2 regions of the Nocardiopsis sp. NPDC055879 genome follow, and region 2 is predicted to be linked to the other one. Evidence: riboswitches for the same ligand, from Rfam matches in the RefSeq annotation. Region 2 holds a riboswitch; the other holds the start of a gene.
What was found. A riboswitch is a leader RNA that binds a small molecule or an ion and turns the genes downstream of it on or off. The one in region 2 is predicted to bind cobalamin.
Positions count from the first base shown of each region.

Region 1: it holds a riboswitch for cobalamin, as region 2 does, so the genes downstream of both, metE (5-methyltetrahydropteroyltriglutamate--homocysteine S-methyltransferase) here and ACWGKS_RS21650 (CoA-acylating methylmalonate-semialdehyde dehydrogenase) in region 2, are expected to answer to the same signal.

Region 1 is NZ_JBSHCT010000001.1:411,256-416,666, forward strand. It holds gene ACWGKS_RS01710 (polysaccharide deacetylase family protein) at 1-1,477, opposite strand, end outside; cobalamin riboswitch at 1,659-1,881, shown strand; gene metE (5-methyltetrahydropteroyltriglutamate--homocysteine S-methyltransferase) at 2,023-4,302, shown strand; gene ACWGKS_RS01720 (DUF3558 domain-containing protein) at 4,390-5,346, opposite strand.
Region 2 is NZ_JBSHCT010000018.1:127,904-133,314, forward strand. It holds gene ACWGKS_RS21635 (hypothetical protein) at 1-765, shown strand, start outside; gene ACWGKS_RS21640 (hypothetical protein) at 786-1,055, opposite strand; gene ACWGKS_RS21645 (hypothetical protein) at 1,192-2,547, opposite strand; adenosylcobalamin (AdoCbl) riboswitch at 2,966-3,116, shown strand; gene ACWGKS_RS21650 (CoA-acylating methylmalonate-semialdehyde dehydrogenase) at 3,114-4,613, shown strand; gene ACWGKS_RS21655 (acyl-CoA dehydrogenase family protein) at 4,610-5,411, shown strand, end outside.

The DNA of each region.
Region 1 (5,411 bases), on a different contig from region 2:
TCACCATGGTGTAGCCCTGCTCGTCCAGCTCACGGACGATCTCGCGGGACGCGTCGATGGTGGTGTCGTGGATGTCGTGCATCAGGATGATCGCCCCGTCCGAGGCGCCGTCCACGGCCCGGTCGGCGACCACACCGGCCTTGCGGTCCTTCCAGTCGTTGGTGTCCACGCTCCACAGGATCTGGGCCATGCCCATCTCCTCGGTGACCTGGGCGACGGTGTCGTTGGTGGAACCGTAGGGCGGACGCATCAGGTCCATCGTGTATCCGGTCTCCCGGTACACCAGCGCCTGGACCGGGTCCAGGTCCGCGCGCACGCCTCCGGCGCCGAGCGTGGCCAGGTCGGGGTGGGCCAGGGTGTGGTTGGCCAGTTCGTGGCCCTCCGCGTAGGTGCGGCGCACCGTGAACGGGTCCTCCATCACCGGGTGGCCGGTGACGAAGAAGGTCGCCTTGGCGTCGTGCTCGGCGAGTGTGTCCAGCAGCTCCGAGGTCCGGCCGCCGGGGCCGTCGTCGTAGGTCAGCGCCACGCAGCGCGTCTCGGGGTCGGTGCAGTCGATCCCGTCGTCGACGGGGGAGATCTCACCGGGGGAGGCGACGCCGGTGCCATCCTTCTCCGCCTCGGGGGCCGCGGCCACGGTGAACTCCTCGACGCCCTTGGTCGCGGCGTCGCGCGCCCGCACCCCGAACTCCGACAGCAGTTCCTCGGCCTCGTCGCGTTCGATCACGACGCCGACGCGACCCTCGGAGGTGGGCGCGACCTGTCCATCGTCGAACTCCACGATCAGGTCGCCCTCGGGGCTGAACGCGAGGGAGTCGTAAAGGCCGCTGATCGGGTACAGGGACACCGCCGCCACGGTGTCCGGGACCTCTTCGAGTACGCGGTCGTTGAGCGCGGCCAGCTCGTCCTGTCCGGCGAGCAGGCCGCTGGAACCGTGCACCGAGCCGTCGTCGGTCTCGTACCAGTAGGTGCTGTGACCGACGCGGGTCTCCTCCGAGTCGGTCTCGGTGGTGGTGATCCGCACGCCCACGACCCCGTCACCGGCGGCGGTCAACCGCCACTCGCCCTCGAAGGAGGCCGCACCGGGGTTGGCGGCGTCGAAGGCGTGCACCTGGTCGGTCAGGGTGCGGTCCAGGAAGTCGGTGAGGGGGTCGGCGTTGGGGATGGCCGGGTAGGCGACGGCCACCTCACTGTCGCCCTCGTAGTCGACCGAGGCCTCCTCGGTGCCGGGGAGCGCGGCCGTGTCCACCACGGTCGTCCCCTCCTCGGAACCTTCCGCCGGAAGGTCGTCGTCGGTGTCCACCGCCACGTTCCGTGTGATGCTCTCGATGACTCCGTCCTCGGGCAGGCCCGGTGGTCGTGTCGCCGACAGCACCAGTCCCAAGAGGACGACCATCGCGATCGCTGCCGTGAGAACGGGGCGGTCGGGGGCCATGCTGGGACCGTCTTGCTGCTTCACCTGGGGGCTCTCCACGCTCATCGTCAGACGAACGTTCGCGAAAGGACGGGGGTCTTTCGCGTAACGCTGGTATCGGGTGTGATGCCGGGCACACGAAATGGGTTCGCTGGTGTGCTCCGGGCCAAGGGGTCACGCCGGGTGCAGGGGCGAAGGGGGTGCTCCCTATACTTGCAGGCGTGGAAGGTACACACTCCCACCATCGACTCCCGGAGCCCGCTCCGGTCGGTCGGAGTGTGTCGAAAGAGGGAACCCGGTGCGAATCCGGGACTGCCCCGCAGCGGTATGTGGGAACGAGCGTCGCCATAAGCACTGGTGATCCGACCGGAAAAGTCGGAAAACCGGGAAGCGGTGATCATTAGGACGACCGGCGCACGACGTCGGAAACGCCCACGAGTCCGAAGACCTGCCTCCACCCGGTGGTGCGCCTGTGCCGCCGGTGGTCCCGCGCCCCGAGGGAGGGCCGAGGTCGTCAGGCACGTGCGCCCCGGGTGAGCCCCTCGTCGTGCCGCGCTCCTCGCCCCGCTCTCGTGGCCGGTACCCGGCTTTCGACGAGGGAGAGAAGCTTCATGGTCAGCAACCCCGCGGCCTCCGGGCCGTCCGTGCGCTCCACGGTCCACGGTTACCCGCGCATCGGCCCCGCCCGCGAACTCAAGCGCGCCAGTGAGTCCTACTGGAAGGGCGACACCACGGCCGCCGAACTCGACGCCGTCGCCGCCGACCTGCGCAAGGGCGTCTACGCCCGACTGCGCGAGGCCGGAGTGGACGACATCCCGTCGAACACCTTCTCCTACTACGACCAGGTGTTGGACACAGCGGTCCTGTTCGACCTCGTGCCCGCCCGTTTCACCTCCCCGGCCCAGGCAGAGGAGCGGGACGAGCAGCTGCGCCGCTACTTCGCCCTCGCCCGCGGCGAGCAGGGCGCGCCGCCGCTGGAGATGACCAAGTGGTTCGACACCAACTACCACTACCTGGTCCCCGAACTCTCCCCGAGCACCCGCCCGCGCCTGGTCGGCGACAAGCCCCTCGCCGAGTTCCGTGAGGCCGCCGAGGCCGGTTTCCAGACCCGCCCGGTCCTGGTCGGTCCGCTGACCTTCCTGCTGCTGGCCAAGGCCGCCGAGGACGCTCCCGAGGGCTGGGAGCCCATCGAGCTCCTCGACCAGCTCCTGGACGCCTACGCCAAGCTCCTGAGCGACCTGTCGGCCGCGGGCGTCACCGAGGTCCAGCTCGACGAGCCGATCCTGGCCACCGACGAGGGTCGCGCCGCCGTCGGCCACCTGGAGCGCGCCTACCAGCGCCTGGGGTCGCTCACCGAGCGTCCCTCGCTCCTGGTGTCCACCTACTTCGGTTCCATCGGCGCCGCCGCCCTGCGCGTGCTCAAGGACTCTCCGGTCGAGGCCGTGGGCCTGGACCTGGTCACCGACTCCGAGGGTGCCTCCGACCTCACCGCCGTCTCGGGGCTGGGCTCCACCCGCCTGGTCGCGGGCGTGGTGGACGGCCGCAACGTCTGGCGCACCGACCTGCCGGCCGCCGTCGCCGAACTGGGCACCCTCCTGGCCCTGACCGACGAGCTCACGGTGAGCACTTCCTGCTCGCTGCTGCACGTGCCCATCGACCTGGACGCCGAGACCTCACTGGCGCCCGAGCTGCGCTCCACCCTGGCCTTCGCCGAGCAGAAGACCAGGGAGGTCGCGCTGCTCGGTCGGGTGCTCTCCGAGGGAGCCGACGCCGACTACCAGGGCGCGTCCGAGCCGCGGGACGCGTCCTTCACCGACGCCCGGGTGCGCGCCCGCCTGGACGCCCTCGGCCCGGACGCCTACGAGCGTCCCCAGGATCGGGACGTGGCCGCCCTGCGACCGCTGACCACGACCACCATCGGCTCCTTCCCGCAGACCGCCGAGCTGCGTCGCGCCCGCGCCGCGCACCGGCGGGGCGAACTGCCCACCGAGGACTACAAGGCGCTCCTGCGCGCGGAGATCGACCGGGTCATCGCGCTCCAGGAGGAGATCGGTCTGGACGTGCTGGTGCACGGCGAACCCGAGCGCAACGACATGGTCCAGTACTTCGCCGAACAGCTGGAGGGCTACGCCACCACCGAGAACGGGTGGGTGCAGTCCTACGGTTCGCGGTGCGTGCGCCCGCCGATCCTGTTCGGGGACGTCTCGCGTCCCGAGCCGATGACGGTGGAGTGGATCACCTACGCCCAGTCGCGCACCGACAAGCCGGTCAAGGGCATGCTGACCGGTCCGGTCACCATGCTCGCCTGGTCGTTCGTGCGTATCGACCAGCCGCTGGGTGAGACCGCCCGCCAGGTGGGTCTGGCGCTGCGCGACGAGGTCGCCGACCTGGAGCGGGCCGGCATCCGGCACATCCAGGTCGACGAGGCGGCTCTGCGCGAGTTGCTTCCGCTGCGCGAGGAACAGCGGGCGGCGTACCTGAAGTGGGCGGTCGACTCGTTCCGACTGGCCACCTCCGGGGTCGCGTCGAGCACGACCATCCACACGCACATGTGCTACTCGGAGTTCAACCAGATCGTCGACGGGATCGAGGCGTTGGACGCCGACGTCACCAGCGTCGAGGCGGCCCGGTCGCGCATGGAGCTCGTGGAGGCCCTGGGCGAGCGCGGTTACAAGCGCGGGATCGGTCCGGGCGTGTACGACATCCACTCGCCGCGGGTGCCCTCGGTCGAGGAGATCGAGGCCTCGCTGCGACTGGCGGTCTCGCACGTGGACGCCGCGAACCTGTGGGCCAACCCCGACTGTGGTCTGAAGACGCGCGGTTACACCGAGACCGAGCAGGCGCTGCGCAACATGGTGGAGGCGGCCCGCCGGGTGCGCGCCGACCTCTGATCCCACCCCGAACGCACGAAAAGGGGGCCGCGGCACGAAGCCGCGGCCCCCTCTCGTCGTTTCTTCCGGGGAGGAGCCGGTGATTTCCTACTCGGCGCCGAGCAGGGCGATCGCCTCTTCGGCGGAGTTGGTGAGCAGGGCCTCGACGTCGTCGACCATCGTCAGGTCGGAGCCCTCGAAGTCCGAGACCTGGTAGGTGATCTCGATGTTCATGTTGGCCGAACGGACCAGCATGATCGCCGTGGGGGCGGGGTCGTCGAGGATGATGTTCTCGGTGATGATGAGGTGCGCCTCATCGCCGAGACCGTCGATCTCCTTCTCCTCCTCCAGGTTCTCCTCCGGGTAGTAGTCGCTACCACCGGTGTAGTTGGCGAGGGAGTCCTGGTAGTCCGACGAGGCGCCCTCGACGGAGTCGCTGCCGGCGTAGGGCGTGGCGTACTCCAACCAGAGGCTGCTGTAGGCGCGCTCCGGGTTGCCCTCGGGGGCGTCACCCGTGGCGGTGCAGCTGGCGCGGTTGTCGGAGACGCTCTTGCTGGGGTCGTCCCGCAGGATGAAGTCCGTGGAGACCTGCTCGGTGATGGCGTCGCAGGGCTCGATGGGCAGCGCGTAGGGCGGCTCCCCGGCGGGCCCGTCACCGCCGCCGGAGTCGGGCTCCTCGGTGTCGTCGTCGACCGGCTCGTCGGTCTCCTCGGTGCCCTGGGTGGTGTCGGGACCGGTGGCGATCTCCTCGCCGCCGGTGTCACGCGTGACGAGCATGACGATCACGGCGATGACGAGCACCACGATGATCGCGCCGCCGCCGATGACCACCCAAAGGCCGGCCTTGCCGCCGCCACCACCGCTCTGGGGCGGCGGGGGCGGGGGGTATCCGCCGGGTCCACCCGGACCGCCGGGGCCACCGTAGGGCGGCTGGCCACCCGCGTACATGCCCTGGTCCTGACCGGGGCCGCCCTGGTAGGGGCCCTGGCCGTAGCCAGGCTGCCCGCCGGTGCCGCCCCCATAGGGGTTCTGCGGAGGCTGGTTGTAAGGTCCGTTTTCGCTCATGGCTCCCCTCGCCCGGTGAAGTGTTGGCCGTGTTCTCTGGGACGCGTGTGCCCATTGGTGGGTTC
Region 2 (5,411 bases):
CGCCCGGCAGCCGGATACGCCGGCGTCATGGCCGAGGCCACCAACGGCTACTTCACCGCCAACGGGCGTGTCGACGAGCGGCTCACCCTGCTGGCCCTGGCCGAACGCGACGCCGAGGGGAACGACGACGCCCTGGCCCGGGTCCTGGCCCAGCGCGGCGAGGCGATGCTCGGGCAGGGACGCCTGGCCGAGGCGCGCACGTACCTGGAACGCTCCTTGGCGGCCGCTCGCGGTCGTGGGGCGGACCCGCGCGGCCAAGGGGCGGCCCTGGAGTGGCTGGGGATCCTGGAGCGCCGTGAGGGCGACGCCGGAGCCGCCCGCGCCCTCCTGGAGGAATCGTTGCCGCTGCTCGACCACACCCGCCCTAAGGCGCTCGGGCTGCACCACATGCACATGGGCGACGTGGCGCTTCTGGCCGAGGAGCCTCGACGGGCCCTGGAGTGCTACCGGACTTCGCTGTCGTTCTTCCGCGAGCACGCCGCCACCCGGAGACGGGACCAGGCCAACGAGGGCAAGCTCCTCGTCAACCAGGCCCGCATCATCGCAGAGGAGCACCCCGACCAGGCGATCGGATTGTTGGAGGAGGCCCTGGACCGTTTCGTGTCCGCCAACCGCGCCTACCAGGTCGGCAAGGTCCTGGAGCGCCTCGGCGACCTCGGTCGGGGATCGGGGGAGCGGTGGGAACGGGCGGTGGAGGTCTTCGAGCTGGTCGGTGCCGCCGCTGCCGCCGGCCGTGTTCGGGACAAGATCGACGGCCGGGCCTGAACGGACCCGGCCGCGCCAGGTCAGTCGAAGAGTTCGTCGGCGTCGGTGATGCGGGACTTGAAGGCCTTGTCCAGCCAGTCATCGAGCCGGCCGATGTCGTCGCACTCCTCGATGCGTCGCCGTGAGTCGAGACTGATGGTCGCCGAGGTGGCTTCCAGGAAACGGATCAGCGTTTCCTGCTTGCCTTCCGCACGGGCTTCTTCGCGGCCTTCTTGACGACCCTCTTCACGGCCTTGGCCGACGTACTTGCGGGCGAAGTCGCTCTGCCACTCGTAGGTACCGGTCGCCATCAGGTCCTCCCACATTTTCCGTGCCGCAGCGTTCAGCTTCGACTCTGGAGCAGGCGTACCTGGAGCTCGTGTTCGAATCCGGGCATGACAGGAAACTACAGAAAGTGACCGGCCCGTGTCCGGTAAAACGGAGAACTCAGCCCTTGGCCGTCTCGAAGGGGATCGTGAGGGTTCGTTCCTCGGAAACTCGCAGGTGGAGCGGGGCGAGGGCGGCGAGCATCTTCGGAGCGGGTGCGTGGCCGGAGGTGACCAGACGTTCGGCGAGCACACCGGTGACCAGGCCGGGGTCGTCGACGGGGCCGGTGAAGCGAACCCGCAGGAGCGACCCGTCGCGAGTGCGCAGCCGGACCTCCTCGGCCGAGTACACGGCGGTGAGCAGGGCGCCGGGGCGGTGCGCGAACACCGTCTCGGACCACAGGCGTTCGTCGGCGGGCAACGCCTCTTCGGCGATGGTGAGGACGTCGGCCGCCGCGGCGAGTCGGTGGTCCATCTCGGCGTCGGAGCAGACGAGGACACCACCGGATTTCGGCGCCGGGCTGCGATACACGGCGAGACCGTCGTCGGTGGGCCGTACCCGGACCCAGAGGGAGGTCGGCTCCGGGCTCTGGACCTCGGGCTTCGGTGGTGCCATGAGGCGGGGCCGGCCGGGCGGGGGAGTGGCGCCCATGAGGCGGTAGGCCTCGGCGCGGATGAGGTCGAGGGCCCGACCCGGGGCGGAACTCACCCAGGTGAGGGCGGTCTCGTGGGTGAGTTCGCGTAGTTTCTCGGCCTGCTCGAACTGGGGCACGAGGGTGGCGTGGGGATCGAGCGGGTGGGCGACCTCGTAGAGCCGTCCCAGGGCGGAGTCCGGGTCGACGGAGTCCCGGCCGTCGGAGCTGAGGAGGACGGGCCGGCCGAGGGCGGCGGCGTAGACGCTCACGGATCCGTGGTCGGAGAGCACGAGGTCGGCGGCGATGACGGCGGCCCGCCAGCCCTCGTGGGGTGGGATCAGGAGGAGGCCGGAACGGAGGGCCTCGTCCTGCCAGATTCTGATCTGGCGCGGCCCGTGGGAGGACCAGACGTTCGGGTGCAGGACGAGCGCGACCCGGTAGTGGTCGTAGGGAAGCCGGGCGAGCAATTCGGTGATGACGCCCGGGTGGCTTCCGTAGAGGGATTCGTCGTTCCAAGTGGAATTGACGGTGATGAGTTTCTGGCCGTGGCGTAGGCCGAGGGCCTTTCGGTAGGTGAGTCGGTGGGGCACTCCGGCGAGCAGCCGGTCGTAGCAGGGATCACCGGAGAGGAAGGCGAGCGGGAGCGCGTCGGGGCAGCCTTGGGCGAGGCGGTCGAACTGTTCGCCGTGCGAGAGGGCGATGGAGCTGGGGACCAGCCGTCCCTGGTGTTTGAGGGTGTCGTCGGAGAGCCCGAAGACCTCCTGACTTCTGACTCCTGACTCCTGACTCCTGACTCCTGACTCCTGACTCCTGCGACCATTTTTTATTATAACCGTTGCCATGGGGAATGCGCAGGATTTTTGTTTTTAATTCATGAAGGTCGTCCCCGAGGCTCGCGGTGATCGCGAGATCGAATTCCGTTTCCTTCGCCTTTTCCCAGGAGATGTGCCGGATCTGCGTTTCTCGGAGGTATTCGTCGAGACCGTTGGCGAAGACACCGCCGGTGGTCCGGGTGCAGTAGAGCTGCACGCGCGGGTCGTACAGGGCCGGAAGCACGTCGGCGATGCGGGTGGCGGCGGTGAGGCTGTGGATCACCAGGAGAACGTGCAGGTCGGCGCGGGCGGTGCGCCACGCGGGGGTGAGGGCGAGGGGTCTGCCGGCGGGGGTGTCGTCCTTGGCGGTCACAAGTCGCAGAGCCTACCGGGCGCGAGTGGGGTGACACCAAGTACCGGGTCGAGGGGTCTGGATTTATTAGGACGTCCAACTATATGGTGGCCCCACCGCGGAGCGGGGAAGCCGGTGCGAGTCCGGCGCGGTCCCGCCACTGTGACCGGGGGAACTCCTCGGAAGTCAGGTCACCGCCCGCGGCCAAGGAACCGTGTGATCCACGAGGATGGAGCGAACACGTATGGTCAGCGAGCTGACGCATTTCGTGCAGGGCGAGAAGGTCCACGGCCGGTCGGGCGTCTTCGGCGACGTCTACGATCCCAACACCGGAAGGGTCCAGGCGCGGGTGCCGCTCGCGGACCGGACCGAGACCGAGCAGATCATCACCGACGCCGAGCGGGCACAGGTCGAATGGGGTTCCTGGAGCCCGCAGCGCAGGGCCCGGGTCCTGCTCCGCTTCCTGCAACTGGTCGAGGACGAGCGGGCGAACATCGCCAAGGCCCTGTCCGCCGAACACGGCAAGACCATCGCCGACGCCCACGGTGACCTGCAACGGGGCCTGGAAGTGGTGGAGTTCGCCGCCGGCATTCCGCACCTGTCCAAGGGCGAGTTCACCGACAACGCCGGCACCGGCATCGACGTGCACTCCCTGCGCCAACCCCTGGGCGTGGTCGCGGGCATCACCCCGTTCAACTTCCCCGCCATGATCCCGCTGTGGAAGGCCGCGCCCGCGCTGGCCTGCGGTAACGCCTTCGTGCTCAAACCGTCCGAGCGCGACCCCTCCGTGCCGTTGATGTTGGCGGAACTGTTCGTCGAGGCCGGGCTGCCCCCGGGTGTGTTCAACGTGGTCAACGGTGGCAAGGAGGCCGTGGACACCCTGCTCACCGACCCGCGGATCGCCGCCGTCGGGTTCGTGGGCTCCACCCCCATCGCGCAATACGTGTACTCCACGGCCACCGCCCACGGTAAGCGCGCCCAGTGCTTCGGCGGCGCCAAGAACCACATGATCGTCATGCCCGACGCCGACCTGGACCAGGTCACGGATGCCCTGATCGGAGCCGGATACGGGTCGGCCGGTGAACGCTGCATGGCGATCTCCGTCGCGGTCCCGGTGGGTGAGGAGACCGCCGACGCGCTGGTCGCCAAGCTCAAGGACCGCATCGCGGGGCTCCGGGTGGGTGCCTCCGACGACCCCGACGCGGACTTCGGCCCGTTGGTCTCGCGGGAAGCCCTCCAACGGGTCGACGAATACGTCGCGTTGGGCGTGGAGGAGGGTGCCGACCTGGTCGTGGACGGTCGCGGCCACACCGTGCCCGGCCACGAGGAGGGCTTCTTCGCCGGTCCGTCGCTGTTCGACCGGGTCACCCCCGACATGCGGATCCACCAGGAGGAGATCTTCGGACCCGTGCTGTCGGTGGTGCGCGCCGCCGACTACGAGGAGGCCCTGCGTCTGCCCAGCGAACACGAGTACGGCAACGGAGTCGCCATCTTCACCCGTGACGGGGACACCGCTCGTGACTTCTCGCACCGGGTGAACACCGGAATGGTCGGCGTGAACGTGCCCATCCCGGTGCCGATCGCCTACCACACCTTCGGTGGCTGGAAGCGGTCCGGCTTCGGCGACCTCAACCAGCACGGACCGGACTCGATCCGTTTCTACACCCGGACCAAGACGGTCACCTCGCGTTGGCCCTCCGGGGTCAAGGAGGGCGCGGAGTTCACGATTCCGGTCGTGCGATGAACGCCGCCCTCACCGACGAACAGCGCGCCCTCACCGAGACCGCCCGCGCGTTCGCCGACGAACACCTCGCACCGCACGCCGTCGAGTGGGACCAGGCCAGGCACTTTCCCGTCGACGTGCTCCGCAAGGCCGCCGAACTCGGTATGGGCGGTCTCTACGTCTCCGAGGAGTTCGGGGGCACCGGCTTGACCAGGATGGACGGTGTCCTCGCCTTCGAGGCGCTGGCCACCGGCTGTCCGTCCGTGGCCGGGTACCTGTCGATCCACAACATGGTCGCCTGGATGATCGACCGCTACGGCGACGACGCCCAGCGCGTCCGGTGGCTGCCGAACCTGTGCACCATGCAGGCCCTGGGCAGCTACTGCCTGACCGAACCCGAAGCCGGTTCCGACGCCGCGTCCCTCACCACCCGGGCGGTCCGCGACGGCGACCACTACGTTCTGTCCGGCACCAAACAGTTCATCTCCGGGGCGGGCGCCTCCGAGGTGTACGTGGTCATGGCCCGCACCGGCGGCGACGGGGCCACCGGCGTCTCCGCGTTCATCGTGCACCGCGACGACCCCGGGCTGTCCTTCGGGGCCGACGAGGCGAAGATGGGCTGGAACGCCCAACCCACCCGACAGGTCCTCTTGGACGGGGTTCGCCTGCCCGCCGACCGGAGGTTGGGCGCGGAGGGCGACGGGTTCCGTATCGCCATGAACGGCCTCAACGGCGGCCGTCTCGGCATCGCCGCCTGCTCACTGGGCGGCGCCCGGCGAGCCCTGGAGGACACCGTGTCCTATCTGGGTGACCGTGAGG